DNA from 2 places in the Streptomyces sp. NPDC058701 genome. Region 1 is predicted to be linked to the other one. Evidence: riboswitches for the same ligand, from Rfam matches in the RefSeq annotation. Region 1 holds a riboswitch; the other holds the start of a gene.
What was found. Region 1 has a riboswitch for S-adenosylmethionine ahead of thrC (threonine synthase). Riboswitches for the same ligand answer to the same signal wherever they lie in the genome.
Positions count from the first base shown of each region.

Region 2: linked by a shared signal. The riboswitch ahead of ACFWW8_RS01590 (aminotransferase class V-fold PLP-dependent enzyme) and the one ahead of thrC (threonine synthase) in region 1 are both predicted to bind S-adenosylmethionine.

Region 1 is NZ_JBHXSY010000010.1:127,077-135,636, forward strand. Features, by position in the region: gene ACFWW8_RS13825 (phosphoribosylanthranilate isomerase) at 1-587, opposite strand, end outside; gene ACFWW8_RS13830 (Uma2 family endonuclease) at 733-1,311, shown strand; gene ACFWW8_RS13835 (GNAT family N-acetyltransferase) at 1,373-1,798, shown strand; gene groL (chaperonin GroEL) at 1,905-3,527, opposite strand; gene ACFWW8_RS13845 (cold-shock protein) at 3,898-4,107, opposite strand; gene ACFWW8_RS13850 (MoaD/ThiS family protein) at 4,505-4,783, opposite strand; gene thrC (threonine synthase) at 4,818-6,092, opposite strand; SAM riboswitch class I at 6,110-6,266, opposite strand; gene ACFWW8_RS13860 (glucosyl-3-phosphoglycerate synthase) at 6,452-7,402, shown strand; gene ACFWW8_RS13865 (trehalose-6-phosphate synthase) at 7,449-8,560, shown strand, end outside.
Region 2 is NZ_JBHXSY010000001.1:337,520-346,079, reverse strand. Features, by position in the region: gene ACFWW8_RS01605 (Rieske 2Fe-2S domain-containing protein) at 1-870, shown strand, start outside; gene ACFWW8_RS01600 (cytochrome bc complex cytochrome b subunit) at 867-2,522, shown strand; gene trpD (anthranilate phosphoribosyltransferase) at 2,685-3,749, shown strand; SAM riboswitch class IV at 3,856-3,972, shown strand; gene ACFWW8_RS01590 (aminotransferase class V-fold PLP-dependent enzyme) at 4,189-5,601, shown strand; gene ACFWW8_RS01585 (Lrp/AsnC family transcriptional regulator) at 6,000-6,281, opposite strand; gene ACFWW8_RS01580 (rhomboid family intramembrane serine protease) at 6,278-7,012, opposite strand; gene ACFWW8_RS01575 (hypothetical protein) at 7,137-7,376, shown strand; gene ACFWW8_RS01570 (NYN domain-containing protein) at 7,417-8,560, shown strand, end outside.

The sequences.
Region 1 (8,560 bases):
AAGGCGTGGATGAGCGCCGGGGACTTCACTCCCCGCTCCCCCTCGACCCCGCTGGAGACGTCCACGCCCCACGCACCCGTGGCCTCCAGGGCCTCCCGGACGTTGCCGGGCGTCAGTCCGCCCGCCAGCAGCCATCGGCCCTCCGGCGCCCTGAACTCCTCCGAGCCCCAGTTCCAGGGCTTGCCGGAGCCCGGGTCCGGCGCGTCGATCAGCAGCAGGTCCTCGCCGTGCTCACCGCACCGCCGGACGTGCTCGGCGGTGGCCCGCAGCAGGGTCCGGCCCGCGGCCCGCAGCGCCGCGAAGTCCTCGGGGCCCTCCTCGCCGTGCAGCTGGACACCCCGTACCCCGCTCTCCTCGGTGAACCGGCGGACCTCCGCCACCGGCTGTCCCCGGAACACCCCGACGGTGAGCACCCCCGGCGGCACCTCCGCCGCGAGGACGCGCGCGGTCGCGGCGTCGACCGTACGCGGGCTGCCCGGGGCGAACACGAAACCGACGGCGGCCGCCCCCGCGGCCACGGCCGCCTCGACGTCGCGCGCGTTCTTGAGGCCGCAGATCTTGACGAAGGGTGCACTGCTCTCGCTCATCCCCCGAGTCAACCAAACCCACCCGCCCCCCGGCACTCCGTCCCGAGGACCGGGCACGGCCCCGGCTCCGGCGCTAGCCTGATCTGAGACACGGGCCCCGGCCCGGCACAGGGCGCACGCCATGCGGAGGACCACGGTGACCACCATGACCGAACGGGCCACACCCATAGACACCACGCTGTCGGCACCTCCGACATTCGAGAGCCTCCTGCGCACCGTCGAGGAGATGAACACGCCAGACGGCTTCAAGGCCGAGCTCATCCGGGGGAAGATCGTCGTGTCACCGTGGTCCAAGCTGCGCTACGTCCGCCCCATGCGTGCCCTGCGCCGACAGCTGGAGGCAGCGGCTCCGGACGGGCACATCGTGGAAACCTCCCCCTTCCTCTTCCGGTTTCCCTCGGTCGGTCGCGCGTACGGTCCCGATCTCTTCGTCGCCGACGAAGCGGCCTTCGAGGCGGACGGCCGCCACGCGGACGGGGCGGCCCTGTCCCTGGTCGGGGAGTTCACCTCCGTCTCCACGAAGGACGCGGACTGGACCGACAAGCTCGACGTCTACGGCCTGCTCGTGCCGGTCTACCTGGTCGTCGACATGCAGGGCTCGGAGATCACCTGCTTCTCGGACCCCTCCCCGCACGGCTACCGCTCCCGCACCACCGTGTCCTTCGGCGAGCCCCTGCACGTACCGGAACCGTTCGGCTGCGTCATCGACTCGTCCGGGTTCTGACCGCCCGGGGGACTCCGGAAACCGTTCGCGGCGGCGCGGGGCCGGGCCGCAGAATGGGCCGATGAACGACAACGGGGCGGAGATCACCACCGGCGGCGCGGACGCCGGGCTCGACGCGCGGCTGAGCAAGGAGCTCGACGCCTTCAACCAGGCGGCGACGGCGGGACACGAGCAGTCCGAGTTCACCGTCCGGGTCACGGACGCGGACGGCGCGCTCGTCGCCGGGCTCAGCGGCTGGAGCTGGGGCGACCGGGCGGGCATCGGCATGACCTGGGTCCGCGAGGACTGCCGCGGCGACGGCTGGGGCGGCAGGCTGCTGGCCGCCGCCGAGGACGAGGCCCGCCGGCGCGGCTGCGCGACCGTCCTCGTCTCGTCGTTCACCTTCCAGGCCCCGGCCTTCTACGCCCGTCACGGGTACGTGGAGACGGCCCGCGTCCCCGGCTTCCCGGGGGGCCACGAGGACGTGTACTTCCTCAAGCAGCTCTGACCGGGCCGCCACGGTCCCGGCCCCGCGGCCGGGGAAACGCCCGAGGGCGGCACCCCCCGCGGGGGGTGCCGCCCTCGTTCGAGAACAGCCGATCAGCCGGGGCCGATCAGAAGTCCATGTCACCACCCGGCATGCCGCCGCCCGCGGGGGCACCGGCCTTCTCGGGCTTGTCGGCGATGACGGCCTCGGTCGTCAGGAACAGCGCGGCGATCGACGCGGCGTTCTGCAGCGCGGAGCGCGTGACCTTCGCCGGGTCGATGATGCCCTCGGCGATGAGGTCGACGTACTCACCGGTGGCCGCGTTCAGACCCCAGCCGGGGGTCAGGTTGCGGACCTTCTCCACGACGACGCCACCCTCGAGGCCGGCGTTGACGGCGATCTGCTTCAGCGGGGCCTCCAGGGCGAGCTTGACGGCGGCAGCGCCGGTCGCCTCGTCACCCGTGAGCTCCAGCTTCTCGAAGACCGCGGAGGCCTGCAGCAGGGCTACGCCGCCACCGGCGACGATGCCCTCCTCGACGGCCGCCTTCGCGTTGCGAACGGCGTCCTCGATGCGGTGCTTGCGCTCCTTGAGCTCGACCTCGGTCGCGGCACCGGCCTTGATGACGGCCACGCCGCCGGCCAGCTTCGCGAGGCGCTCCTGGAGCTTCTCGCGGTCGTAGTCCGAGTCGGAGTTCTCGATCTCGGCGCGGATCTGGTTGACGCGACCGGCGACCTGGTCGCTGTCGCCGGCACCGTCGACGATGGTGGTCTCGTCCTTGGTGATGACGACCTTGCGGGCGCGGCCCAGCAGGTCGAGACCGGCGTTCTCCAGCTTGAGGCCGACCTCCTCGGAGATGACCGTGCCGCCCGTGAGGATGGCGATGTCACCGAGCATGGCCTTGCGGCGGTCGCCGAAGCCCGGGGCCTTGACGGCGACGGACTTGAAGGTGCCGCGGATCTTGTTGACGACCAGGGTCGACAGGGCCTCGCCCTCGACGTCCTCGGCGATGATCAGCAGCGGCTTGCCGGACTGCATGACCTTCTCCAGGAGCGGCAGCAGGTCCTTGACCGAGCCGATCTTGGAGTTGACGATCAGGACGTACGGGTCGTCGAGGGACGACTCCATGCGCTCCATGTCGGTGGCGAAGTACGCCGAGATGTAGCCCTTGTCGAAGCGCATGCCCTCGGTGAGCTCGAGCTCCAGACCGAAGGTCTGCGACTCCTCGACCGTGATGACGCCTTCCTTGCCGACCTTGTCCATCGCCTCGGCGATGAGCTCGCCGATCTGGGTGTCGGCGGCGGAGATGGACGCCGTGGAGGCGATCTGCTCCTTGGTCTCGACGTCCTTGGCCTGGGCCAGCAGGGCGGCGGAGACGGCCTCGACGGCCTTCTCGATACCACGCTTGAGGGCCATCGGGTTGGCGCCGGCGGCTACGTTGCGCAGACCCTCGCGGACGAGGGCCTGGGCCAGCACGGTGGCGGTGGTCGTACCGTCGCCGGCGACGTCGTCCGTCTTCTTGGCGACTTCCTTGACCAGCTCGGCGCCGATCTTCTCGTACGGGTCCTCGAGCTCGATCTCCTTGGCGATGGAGACACCATCGTTGGTGATCGTGGGGGCGCCCCACTTCTTCTCAAGGACGACGTTGCGACCCTTGGGGCCAAGGGTGACCTTGACGGCGTCGGCGAGCTGGTTCATCCCACGCTCGAGACCGCGCCGGGCCTCCTCGTTGAACGCAATGATCTTGGCCATCTGAAGTGGTCCTCCCGGACAGCGGTGGATTGCTCCCGGACCGCGCCCGCGCCCGCGACGGACGGCCTGCGTGCCCGGCGGTTCCTTCCCGCCGGACCCTGCGGGCCTCACCGACCCGGTCCTCGTTGAGTAGCACTCTCACCGGGAGAGTGCTAACGCCAATGATTAGCACTCGACCCCCTCGAGTGCAAGCGGCTTGGGTCAACACTCCGGGGAAGAGGCAGGCGCCGCACGGGTCGTGCGGGCCGGACGCACGAGGGGCCCACATCCCCGTGTCCAGGATGTGGGCCCCTCGTAATGCCTCGTACGCCGTGCATCGGTAACGACCGTGCACGCCGTACGTGTGCGTCGGTGGTCGATCGCGTGGGGACTAGCCGGCGGCCGCGAGCTTGACCATGTCCGCCTGCGGCCCCTTCTGGCCCTGCGAGATCTCGAACTCGACCCGCTGACCCTCTTCAAGGGTGCGGTAACCGTCCATCTGGATGGCGCTGTAGTGGACGAACACATCCGCGCCACCGTCGACCGCGATGAAGCCGTAGCCCTTCTCCGCGTTGAACCACTTGACGGTGCCCTGAGCCATGCCTAACTCCCCTATTACCGGCCCTTGCGCGGGAACGCACTTCGCGATCCCGGGTCAGATCTTGCGTCGGAACGCGTCGACCGAGGCTGAATGTATCCGCGCCGATGCTGTCTGCAACAGGTCAATCCGACGAGAATTCCGGCCACTCGGAAACATTGAAAAAGAGTGAAAATTTGGCATACTCCAGGGCAACTCGGGCCCGGCATCTCTCGCCAAAGCCCCATAGCGCACTCGCACATTGACCCGATGTCGACCCTCACGCGACCCGTTCATATGCGGCGGGCAAGTACAGCGGAGGGGACTTCCCCAACCCTACCGCGCACAATCAAGCAGAATTGCCCCCTCCGCTTATGAGCGGAGGGGGCAATTTCGGTTTTAGCGTGTCACCGCACGGCGGTCAGCAGCCGCCCGCGACGGCCGGGATGATCGAGACGCCGGCCCCGTCCGGGGTGACGGCCTCCAGGCCGCCCTCGAAGCGCACGTCGTCGTCGTTCACGTAGACGTTCACGAAGCGGCGGAGCTTGCCCTGGTCGTCCAGGACGCGCGCGGCGATCCCCGGGTGGCTCCGCTCCAGCGACTCGATGACCTCGGCCAGGTTCGCGCCCTCGGCGGAGACCTCGGCCTTGCCACCGGTGTAGGTGCGCAGGATGGTGGGGATGCGGACGTTGACGCTCATGGCGCTACTGCCTTTCCGGTGTGCGGGGGGAGGGTCAGGCCAGGCCGGCGGCGCGGAAGGCGTCCAGGCTCGGGCGGATGGTGGCGGTCTGCCCGCTGTCCGCGGCCACCGCCTCCAGGGTCTTGAGGCCGTCACCGGTGTTCAGGATGACGGTGGTCAGCGCCGGGTCGAGGTGTCCCGCCTCGATGAGCTTCTTCGTGACGCCGACGGTCACGCCGCCCGCGGTCTCGGCGAAGATGCCCTCGGTCTGCGCCAGGATCTTGATGGCCTCGACGACCTGCTCGTCGTTGACGTCGTCGACGAAGCCGCCGGTGCGCCGCGCGATGTCCAGGACGTACGGGCCGTCCGCCGGGTTGCCGATCGCCAGGGACTTGGCGATGGTGTTCGGCTTCTGCGGGCGGACCACGTCGTGACCGGCCTTGAAGGCGGTCGAGACCGGGGAGCAGCCCTCGGCCTGGGCGCCGAAGATCTTGTACGGCTTGTCCTCGACGAGGCCGAGCTTGATCAGCTCCTGCAGACCCTTGTCGATCTTCGTCAGCTGCGAGCCGGAGGCGATCGGGATGACCAGCTGGTCGGGCAGCTGCCAGCCGAGCTGCTCGCAGATCTCGTACGCGAGCGTCTTGGAGCCCTCGCCGTAGTACGGGCGCAGGTTGACGTTGACGAAGCCCCAGCCCTCGCCGAGCGGATCGCCGATGAGCTCGGAGCAGAAGCGGTTGACGTCGTCGTAGTTGCCCTCGATGCCGACGAGGTCGCCGCCGTAGACAGCGGCCATGACGACCTTGCCCTGCTCCAGGTCGTGCGGGATGAACACGCAGGAGCGGAAGCCGGCGCGGGCGGCCGCGGCGCCGACGGCGCCGGCCAGGTTGCCGGTGGAGGAGCAGGAGAGCGTGGTGAAGCCGAAGGCGCGGGCCGCCTCGACGGCGATGGCCACGACGCGGTCCTTGAAGGAGTGCGTCGGGTTGCCGGAGTCGTCCTTGACGTAGAGCTTGCCGGTGACGCCGAGCTCCTTGGCCAGGTTGGCCGCGTCCACGAGCTTGGTGAAGCCGGGGTTCAGGCTCGGCTTGGAGGCCACGTCGGCGGGGACGGGCAGCAGCGGCGCGTAGCGCCAGATGTTGTTCGGACCGGCCTCGATCGCGGCGCGCAGGGCCTCGGGGTCGCCGGTGGGAAGGTCGTAGGCGACTTCCAGCGGTCCGAAGCACTCGACGCACGCGAAGATGGGGCCGAGTTCGAACCGGGTACCGCACTCGCGACAGGAAAGGCCGGTGGCGGGTCCGAGATCGACAGAGGTGGTTTCAGTCTGTACAGCCATGATGGCGAGGCCCTTTCTCCTCATCTTCCCCATGGCGCACTTCGCCATGAGACGGAATTGGCACCTTCCCTAGCCGGGGACCTCGCGGAGTGTGCGCAGAACGCATCGCGAGAACCGACTGGAGGGTTGCCGGGGCTTCAACGGGCCGTGTCCCTCTGCCCCTCTGGATGAGCGGTATGGCACCGGGCCGCGCGCTCCTGGCGCGTCCGGGCGTTTGTGTGCGAGCACCCCCGGCATGCGGTGGTGCTTCGCGTTGTTCAAGACTGTAACGGAAGGTCCGGGTGGTTGAGACAGCCGTCCGAACCGCGAGATGGATCACATTTCGGCTTATACCGCCGAGTAACCAGGGAGTGCCGAGAGTGCTGGAAGAGGTGGAGCGCTGGCTGGCCGAGCGCTCCTGGGCCGCCGCCGACCGACCGCTCGCCCAGCTGATCGAACGGAAGCGGGCGACCGGCGCCACGGTCAGCGTGGTGCTGCCCGCGCTCGACGAGGAGGCCACGGTCGGGGAGATCGTGGAGGTGATCCGGCGCGAGCTGATGGACGGGCTGCCCGTCCCCCTGGTGGACGAACTCCTCGTCGTGGACTCGGGCTCCACCGACCGCACCGCGGAGGTGGCGGCGAAGGCCGGCGCCCGGGTGGAGCACCGCGACGCGATCCTGCCCCGCGTCCCGGCGCTGCCCGGCAAGGGCGAGGTGCTGTGGCGCTCGCTGCTGGCCACGACCGGGGACCTCGTGTGCTTCGTCGACGCCGACCTGCGGGACTTCTCGGCCTCCTTCGTGTCCGGCATCGTGGGACCGCTGCTGACCGACCCCGAGGTGCAGTTCGTCAAGGCGATGTACGACCGCCCGCTGGGCGGCGCACCGGGCCAGGGCGGGCGGGTGACGGAGCTGGTCGCCCGGCCCCTGCTCAACCTCCACTGGCCGCAGCTGGCGGGCTTCGTCCAGCCGCTGGGCGGGGAGTACGCCGTGCGGCGCTCGCTGCTGGAGCGGCTCCCCTTCCCCGTCGGGTACGGGGTCGAGCTGGGCCTGCTGGTGGACGCGCTGCACACGGTCGGGCTGGACGCGCTGGCCCAGGTCGACGTGGGCGTACGGGTCCACCGCCATCAGGACGGGCAGGCGCTGGGCCGGATGGCCGCGGCGATCTACCGCACGGCGCAGCTGCGGCTCTCGCGCGGCCACCTCGTACGGCCGGAACTGACGCAGTTCGAGCGGGGCCCGGGCGGCTTCGTGCCCCGGACCTACGCGGTGGACACCGAGGAGCGGCCGCCGATGCGCGAGGTCGAGGAGTACGCGGTACGCCGCGTGGCGTGACGGATCGGACGGTTTGAGGGGGCCCGGGCCCGGCTAGGTTGGCGGCATGGCTTCTCAGGTACTCGTTGCAGCGAACCGCGGCCCGCTCTCCTACGCCCTGTCCGACGACGGGGAACTCGGCGCCCGCCGCGGCGGGGGCGGACTCGTCTCCGGACTCTCCGCCGCCCTCGCGGAGCAGCCGGACGCGCTGTGGATCTGCGCGGCGCTCTCGGACGCCGACCGTGAGGCGGTGCGCCGGGGCGTCTCCGAGCCCGGCGTCCGGATGCTGGACATCGATCCCACTGTGTACGACGACGCGTACAACGGCATCGCGAACTCCGTTCTCTGGTTCACCCACCACCACCTGTACGACGTCCCGCGCGAGCCGGTCTTCGACGCGCGGTTCCGCCGCCAGTGGGACTCGTACACCGAGTACAACCGCGCCTTCGCGCGGGCCCTCGCGCAGGAGGCGGCGCCCGGCGCCCGCGTCCTGGTGCAGGACTACCACCTCGCGCTGGTCCCGGGGCAGCTGCGGGAGCTGCGGCCGGACCTGCGGATCGCGCACTTCACGCACACGCCGTGGGCCTCGCCCGACGTCCTCGGCATGCTCCCCGACGACGTCCGCCAGCAGCTGGTGTGGGGGATGCTCGGCGCGGACGTGCTGGGCTTCCACACGGGCGAGTGGGCGCGGAACTTCGTCGCCGGGGCGCAGGCCGACGACGCGAGCGGGGTGGCGGAGGGCTTCTGGCCGGCCGCGGGGCCCAGCGGGGTGCGGCACCGCAGGACGGTGGAGGACGGGCGGCGCGAGGAGCGGCCGGAGGAGCCCCGCTTCACGGAGGTGACCGCGTTCCCCCTGGGTGTGGACGGGGACGACCTGCGGGCGCTCGCGCACCGGCCCGAGGTCGACGCGAAGCTGGCGGAGCTGCGGGCGGAGGTCGGGGACCGCAGGACGGTCGTCCGGGTGGACCGCACGGAGCTGTCGAAGAACATCCTGCGCGGGCTCCTGGCCTACCGGGAGCTGCTGACGGTCCACCCCGAGTGGCGCGGCCGGGTGGTGCACCTGGCCTCCGCGTACCCGTCGCGGCAGGACCTGAAGGTGTACCGGGACTACACGGCGGCGGTGGCGGAGCTGGCGGCGGAGATCAACGCGGAGTTCGGCACGGAGGGCTGGGAGCCGGT
Region 2 (8,560 bases), on a different contig from region 1:
CTCTCGATGCTGGCCACGATCGGCTTCATCGCGTCCTACGTGATCTTCCCGGTAGACAAGATCGTCTACATCTTCCCCATCGGGAAGGTGAGCGCGCTCAACTTCTCCCTGGGCATGACGCTGGGCACGGCGCTCTTCTGCATCGGCGCGGGCGCGGTCCACTGGGCCCGCACCCTGATGTCCGACGTCGAGGTCGCCGCCGAGCGCCACGAGATCGCGGCTCCGCCGGAGGTCAAGGCGCAGGTCCTGCAGGACTTCGCCGACGGCGCCCGCGAGTCCGGCATCGGCCGCCGCCCGCTGATCCGCAACACGATGATCGGCGCGCTGGCCATGCTGCCGCTCTCCGCCCTCGTGATCATGCGCGACCTGGGGCCCCTGCCCGAGGACAAGCTGCGCAAGACCATCTGGGCCAAGGGCAAGCTGCTGATCAACGACAACACGGACGAGCCGCTGCGTCCCGAGGACGTCCTGGTCGGTTCGCTGACGTTCGCCCGGCCGGAAGGCCTGGACGAGCACGCGCACGACTTCCAGACGCAGATCGCCAAGGCCGCCCTGATGATCGTCCGCATCCAGCCGGACGACATCAAGGACAAGCAGGAGCTGGAGTGGTCCCACGACGGGATCGTGGCCTACTCCAAGATCTGCACCCACGTCGGCTGCCCGATCAGCCTGTACGAGCAGCAGACGCACCACGTGCTCTGCCCGTGCCACCAGTCCACCTTCGACCTCTCCGACGGCGCCCGTGTCATCTTCGGCCCGGCCGGTCACGCGCTTCCGCAGCTGCGGATCGGCGTGAATGACGAAGGCTTCCTCGAAGCGCTCGGCGACTTCGAAGAGCCCGTCGGTCCTGCCTTCTGGGAGCGCGGATGAGCACTGCCACTACGAATTCATCACCCGCGGGCGCGGCGGGCAAGCCGGGGCGCAAAGCCCCGGCCGGCGAGCGCGTGGCCGACTGGGCGGACGGCCGCCTGGGCATCTACGGCCTCGCCAAGGCCAACATGCGCAAGATCTTCCCGGACCACTGGTCCTTCATGCTGGGTGAGATCTGCCTCTACAGCTTCATCATCATCATCCTCACGGGTGTGTACCTGACGCTGTTCTTCCACCCGAGCATGAACGAAGTCGAGTACCACGGCTCGTACGTGCCGATGCAGGGCGTCCTGATGTCCGAGGCCTTCGCCTCGACGCTGGACATCAGCTTCGACGTCCGCGGTGGCCTGCTGATCCGCCAGATCCACCACTGGGCCGCGCTGATCTTCGTCGCGGCGATGCTCGTGCACATGATGCGCGTGTTCTTCACCGGCGCGTTCCGCAAGCCGCGCGAGGTCAACTGGGTCTTCGGCTTCCTGCTGCTGGTCCTCGGCATGTTCACCGGGTTCACCGGCTACTCGCTGCCGGACGACCTGCTGTCGGGTACCGGTGTCCGCTTCATGCAGGGCGCCATCCTGTCCGTCCCGGTCGTCGGCACGTACCTGTCGATGTTCCTGTTCGGCGGGGAGTTCCCGGGCGGCGACTTCGTCGCGCGGTTCTACTCGGTGCACATCCTGCTGCTGCCCGGCATCATGATGGGCCTGCTGGTGGCCCACCTGATCCTGGTCTTCTACCACAAGCACACCCAGTTCGCGGGCCCCGGCAAGACGAACAACAACGTCGTGGGCATGCCGCTGCTGCCCGTCTACATGGCGAAGGCCGGAGGCTTCTTCTTCCTGGTCTTCGGTGTGATCGCGGCCATCTCGGGCATCGCGTCGATCAACCCGATCTGGGCGCTCGGCCCGTACCGCCCGGACCACGTGTCCACCGGTGCGCAGCCGGACTGGTACATGGGCTTCTCCGAGGGGCTGATCCGTGCCATGCCGGGCTGGGAGGTCAACCTGTGGGGCCACACGCTCGTCCTGGGCGTGTTCATCCCGCTGGTGATCTTCCCCCTGGTGCTGGCCGCGATCGCGGTGTACCCGTTCATCGAGTCCTGGGTCACCAAGGACGACCGCGAGCACCACATCCTGGACCGCCCGCGCAACGTCCCGACCCGTACGGCCTTCGGTGTCGCCTGGCTCACGTGGTACGTGATCCTGCTGATCGCCGGTGGAAACGACATGTTCGCGCAGTACTTCCACCTGTCGATCAACTCGATCACCTGGTTCGCGCGGATCGGCTTCTTCGTCGGACCGGTCATCGCCTTCGTGATCACCAAGCGCATCTGCCTCGGCCTCCAGCGCCGGGACCGCGACAAGGTGCTGCACGGTCGCGAGACCGGCATCATCAAGCGGCTCCCGCACGGTGAGTTCGTCGAGATCCACGAGCCGCTCTCGCAGGGTCAGCTGCACAAGCTCACCTCGCACACGCAGTACAAGCCGGCCGAGATCGGCCCGACGGTCGACGAGAACGGTGTCCAGCGCAAGGTGGGTGCCCTGGAGAAGCTGCGCGTCAAGCTCAGCAAGGGGTACTACGCCGAGGACAGCCAGATTCCGAAGCCCACGGTGGAGGAGTACAAGGAGATCCAGAGCGGCCACGGCCACCACTGATTCCCCGTACCACGTTGTGAGGGACTGATTTCGGTCAGTCCTGGTGTCGCCACGGTGAGAGCCCCGTCCATTGTCCGGACGGGGCTCTTTGCCGTAACCGGGGCTGGATAGGCTGGAGCCCTTCCGATCGACGTGGAATCCCACCAGCAGCAGGAGCGGACCATGAACGTGGTGACCCCGGCAGGCGGCGACAGCGCGGCGGCCCGTGGCTGGCCGGGCGTTCTCGACGCCCTGCTGACCGGCCAGGACCTGCGCGCCGACGACACCGCCTGGGCCATGGACCGGATCATGCGCGGCGAGGCCACCGACGCCCAGATCGCCGGCTTCGCCGTCGCGCTGCGGGCGAAGGGCGAGACGGTCGCCGAGATCACCGGCCTCGTGCGGACCATGTACGAGCACGCCAACCTGATCGAGGTGCCGGGCCGGACGGTCGACATCGTCGGCACCGGCGGCGACGGGGCGAAGACCGTGAACATCTCGACGATGTCGGCGATCGTGGTGGCCGGAACGGGCGCCAAGGTGGTCAAGCACGGGAACCGGGCCGCGTCCTCCGCGAGCGGCTCCTCGGACGTCCTGGAGAAGCTCGGCGTCAACCTCGACCTCACCCCGGCCCGGGTGGCGGAGGTCGCGGAGCAGGCCGGCATCACCTTCTGCTTCGCGGTGAAGTTCCACCCGGCGCTGCGGCACGTGGCGGCCGCCCGCAAGGAGCTGGGCATCCGCACCACCTTCAACTTCCTCGGCCCGCTGACCAACCCGGCCAGGGTCCGGGCGCAGGCCACGGGCGTCGCCGACGCCCGCATGGCGCCGATCGTCGCCGGCGTCCTGGCCGAACGCGGCTCGTCCGCCCTGGTCTTCCGCGGCGACGACGGCCTCGACGAGCTGACCACGACCGCGACCTCGCGCGTCTGGTGGGTCCGTGACGGGAAGGTCGCCGAGCAGGCGTTCGACCCGCGCGACGTGGGCATCGACCTGGTGGACGTGTCCGCGCTGCGCGGCGAGGACGCCTCGTACAACGCGGACGTCGCCCGCCGCCTGCTGGCGGGCGAGCCGGGCCCGGTGCGCGACGCGGTCCTGCTGAACGCGGCGGCCGCCCTGGTGGCCCTCGACCCGGGGACGGGACCGCTGGAGGAGCAGATCCGGGCCGGCATCGCCCGTGCGGCGGAGGGTGTCGACTCGGGCGCGGCCCGGGCGGCCCTGGAGCGCTGGGTGGCGGCGAGCAACGCGTAGCGGGCGGGAACCTCCCCGTCCGGTTGATCGTTTCGAGCCAAGACCCCGGTCCAGCATGCGGACCGGGGTCTTGCGCGCGGGAGATCATGTGGCAGGATGCTGACCAGGTCACGAGTGACAGCGTTTAGGCCCCGGCTTGCTGTCCGGCAACCCTCCTTCCGTGGCGGGGTGCCCCGGGTGATGACCAGGTCGTAGGCAGCGAGGTCTACGGCAAGCGCGGATCCCTCGACACCAGGGGTCCTGGTCTCTCGAGGAGCGTTTTCCGTGAGCAAGCGAATGCGATAGGGCGGATCCGCCCCTTCTTCACCCCTCGGAACAGGGTCGCCTCCGTGTACCCCCTTCGCTCCGAGGGCCTTCCCGTACCCCGGACGGCCGCAGCGCCGTACCCGCGTACGGGCACGCCGAAGCCATTCACCCCTGCCTGCCGGGAGATACCGCCATGTCCGCATCCCTGAACGCCGCTGCCGCCACCACCACCGCCGTCGACCCCGCGTGTGCCGAGCCGTTGCAGGTCCTCGGCCGGGACGTCACCGTCCCGCTCGTCACCGGCGGCGAGGTGACCTACGCGGCCCTCGACTACGCGGCCAGCGCCCCCGCCCTGCAGCGGGTCTGGGACGACGTGGCGGCCTACGCCCCCTACTACGGCAGCGTGCACCGCGGCGCCGGGTACCTCTCCCAGCTCTCCACCGACCTGTTCGAGCAGAGCCGGGTCACCGTCGCCGAGTTCCTCGACTGCCGCCCCACCGACCAGGTGATCTTCACCCGGTCCACCACCGACTCCCTGAACCTGCTGGCCGCCGCGCTCCCGGCCGACTGCCAGGTCTTCGTCTTCGAGACCGAGCACCACGCCTCGCTGCTGCCGTGGACGAACGCCCGCGTCACCTACCTCGACGCCCCCCGCACCCCCGGCGAGGCCGTCGCCACCCTGGAGCGGGCGCTCGCCGGACGCGACCCGTCCGCCAGCTCTTCGAGCCGGGGGGATGCCAAGGGTCCCGCGCTGGTCTGCGTCACCGGCGCCTCCAACGTCACCGGCGAGCTGTGGCCGGTCAAGGAGCTCGCCGCCGCCGCGCACGCCCACGGCGCGCGGATCGTCCTGGACGCCGCCCAACTGGCCCCGCACCACCCGGTGTCCGTGCAGGAGCTGGACGTGGACTGGGTCGCCTTCTCCGGGCACAAGCTGTACGCCCCCTTCGGCTCGGGCGTGCTCGCCGGCCGTGCGGACTGGCTGCAGGAGGCCGAGCCGTACCTCGCGGGCGGCGGCGCCTCCCGCAAGGTGGCCCGCCGCGAGGACGGCGGCGTGGACGTCGAGTGGCACACGACCGCCGCCCGCCACGAGGCCGGCTCCCCGAACGTCATCGGCGTCTACTCCATCGCCTCCGCCTGCAAGGCCCTGACGGAGGCCGGCTTCGACAGCCTGGTCGCCCGCGAGCGCCACCTCATCGCCCGCGTCCGCGAGGGCCTGGCCGGGGTGCCCGCGGTGCGCGTCCTGTCCCTCTTCGGCGACGACGCCCCGCGCGTCGGCGTCATCTCGTTCGTGGTCGACGGCTGGAACAGCTCGCACTTCGCCGCCGCGCTGTCGGCCGAGTACGGGATCGGCGTGCGCGACGGTCTGTTCTGCGCCCACCCGCTGGTCCGCACCCTGCTGGGCAGCGAGCCGCAGGAGCCGGGCGAGTGCGGTGCGCCGGAAGCGGCGCCGGGGGAGCGCTCGCTGAACGCCATCCGCGTCAGCTTCGGCGCGGGCACCCCCGACGAGCACGTCGAGCGCTTCGTGCGGGCGGTGCGGGAACTGGTCGCGGACGGCGCCAAGTGGCAGTACCGCACGGAAGAGGGCCGCTGCGTCCCGGCGGTCTGACCGGCCGGCCCGGGCCGGGCCGGCCGCTGACGGGGCCGGCTGATCGGGGCCCGGCGGGGTGGGGCCCGGCGGGGTGCGGCGGTGGGGCGGGGCCCCTCCGGAGGATCTCCTCGGCTCGCGCACGGAGGCAGTGCTGCGTTCGCGCGGCGTGGTTGCGCGCTCGTCCTGCGGGGACCCTCCGGAGTGTCCCCGCCCCACCGCCGCACCGTGCGGCCGTCCGAGGTGGGGGAGCGGGGGCCCGGCGGGGCGTCCCCGCGGGACGAGCGCGCAACCGGCCCGCACGGACGAAGCGGTACCTCGGTGCGCGAGCCGAGGAGACGCCCCGCCGGGCCCCCGCGGACGGCCCGTTCGGTTCGGCTCCCGTCAGGGAACGCTTCCCGGTAGCCGCGCCGGAGGCGTTACGCGTCCAGGCCGATGGCGAAGGCGGCTTCCAGGTCGTGCTGGGAGTACGTGCGGAACGCGACGTGCGTGTCCGTTCCCTCGACGCCCGGGATCTTGCTGATGCGGCCCGGGATGATGTCCGCCAGGTTCTCGTGGCGGGCCACGCGGACCAGTGCGATCAGGTCGTACGTACCGGTGACGGAGTAGACCTCGCTGACGCTGTCCAGCGCGGCGATGGACTCGGCGATCTCGGGGATGCGGTCCACGCTGGTCTTGATGAGCACGATCGCGGTGATCACGGCTGGCTGTCTCCCTCGGTGGCCGTCGCTGGTCGCCTCACTCTAGTCGTACCCCGATAGCGGACCCACGCGTAGAGGAAGCCGAGCGAGAAGCCCACCAGGTGGGCCAGGTAGGCGACCCCGGGGCCGCTGCCCGCGCGGTGCGCCGCGACCCACTGGAGGGCGAACCAGAACAGCAGCACGATCCAGGCGGGGAAGCGCAGCGGCAGGAAGAACAGGAACGGGAACAGGCTCGTCACCCGGGCGCGCGGCAGCAGGTACAGGAAGGCCCCCAGGACGGCGGAGATGGCGCCCGAGGCGCCGACCAGCGTCTGGGAGGACTCCGCGTTCGCCGCCGCGTACGCCGCCAGGGCCACGTACCCCGTACAGACGTAGAAGGCGAGGAAGGCGGGGCGGCCCATCCGCTCCTCCGCCATCGCGCCGAACACGTAGAGGAAGAGCATGTTCCCCAGCAGGTGCAGCCAGCTGCCGTGGACGAAGAGGGCCGTCAGCGGGGTCAGCCAGGCGCGGGGCGTGCTCGTGAAGAGCTCGTCCGGGACCACGCCCCAGCGTTGGAAGTAGTCCGTCCCGGCCGCCAGGAGCCCGTCGCCCGTCCCGTAGGAGGGGTTCAGCCCGGAGGCCGGGCTCAGTACGAACACCACACCGCAGCCCGCGATCAGCGCGTGGGTGACCACCGGTCCCCGGGCAGCCTCGCGCAGGGTCCGCCACCTTACGATCATGTGGCAGAGCATGACGCAAGGAGCCCCACCTGAGGCGGTGGCAGGCCGTAGGGTTACGAGCTGCGGTCCGGCGGCCCGCGCAGACGGCCGCGCGGACCGCTTTAATTGAAACAGCTACGAAGGAGAGAGCGGCCTGATGACGGTTCCCCTGCCGACCGACACCACCCGGTGGCGCTGCACCCTGTGCGGCAACCTCACGCGGTTCGACGTCACCCGCTCGTCGAAGGTCGTGGAGTACGTCCACCTGGACCTCGCCGGGGAGCCCAAGGTCGAGGAACGCGAGGTGGTCAATGAGACCATCGAGTCGGTCCGCTGCCGCTGGTGCAACGCGGTGGACCAGATCGAGCTCGTGGACAGGCCGGGCGCGGACTCCTGACGGAGCCCCGCCCACAGGTAGATCACGGTAGGGGTGACGGATTGTGGAGCCAGCAAGCGGCGCTGAGCCGGCCGACGCGGCCGGCGACGCCGCCGAGGTGCTCGACCGCCCGCTGCCGGAAGGCGTGCGGCGCCGGGTCGTCGCGCTCGTCTCGGACGCCTTCGGCGGACTGACGGTCGCGGACCTCCCGGCGCAGCTGCGCCAGTACGCCCGCTTCACCCCGACCCGGCGCGCCAAGTTCGCGGGCAACGCCATGGCGGCGGCGGTCGAGACCGACGGCGTGTTCCGCGGCAGGGTCGCCGAGAAGCTGCGCGAGGCCCAGGCGGACCTGGCCGGGGCGCTGGAGTCCGGCGCGCCGCCCGCCGCCGCCGATCCGCTGGACGTGGCGGCGGCCGCGTACGTTTTGCGGCCGGCCGGCTGGGTCAAGCTGGTGGCCGCCGCGGGCGAGGAGGCGCAGCGCGCCGACGCCGAGCGGGCGGACGAGGAGACCCGGCGCGAACTGGACCGGCTCCGCGAGGAGCTGTCCCACGTACGCGAGCTGCAGCGCTCGGGCGGCGAGCAGGTGCGGACCGAGCTGGAGGCCTCGCGCAAGGAAGCGGAATCGCTTCACCGCAAGCTGCGCAGCGCGCTGAGCGACGTCAAGCGCGGCGAGGCGGCCCTGCGCAAGGTGAACGCGGAGGTCGACGGGATCCGCGGCGAGGCGGCCGCCCGGGTGGCCGCCGCCGAGAGCGAGACCCGGCGGCTCAAGTCCCGTCTGGCGGAGGTGGAGGCGGCGCTGGAGACCTCGCGCCGGGCCACGCGCGAGGGGCGCAGCATCGAGGACATGCGGCTGCGGCTGCTGCTGGACACCGTGCTGGAGGCGGCGGCCGGGCTGCGCCGCGAGCTGGCGCTGCCGCCGGTCAGCACCCGCCCGGCGGACACCGTGGACGCGGTGGAGCCGGGCCGGATGACGCCGAAGGACATCGCGGCGCGCGCACTGTCGGAGACCGATCCGGCGCTGCTGGACCAGCTGTTGGCGCTGCCCCAGGCACATCTGGTGGTCGACGGCTACAACGTGACCAAGACGGGCTACCCGACGATGCCGCTGGAGAAGCAGCGGCTGCGGCTGCTGGGCGGGCTGTCGATGCTCGCCGCGCAGACCGGCGCGGAGATGACCTGTGTGTTCGACGGGGCGGAACTGGCGG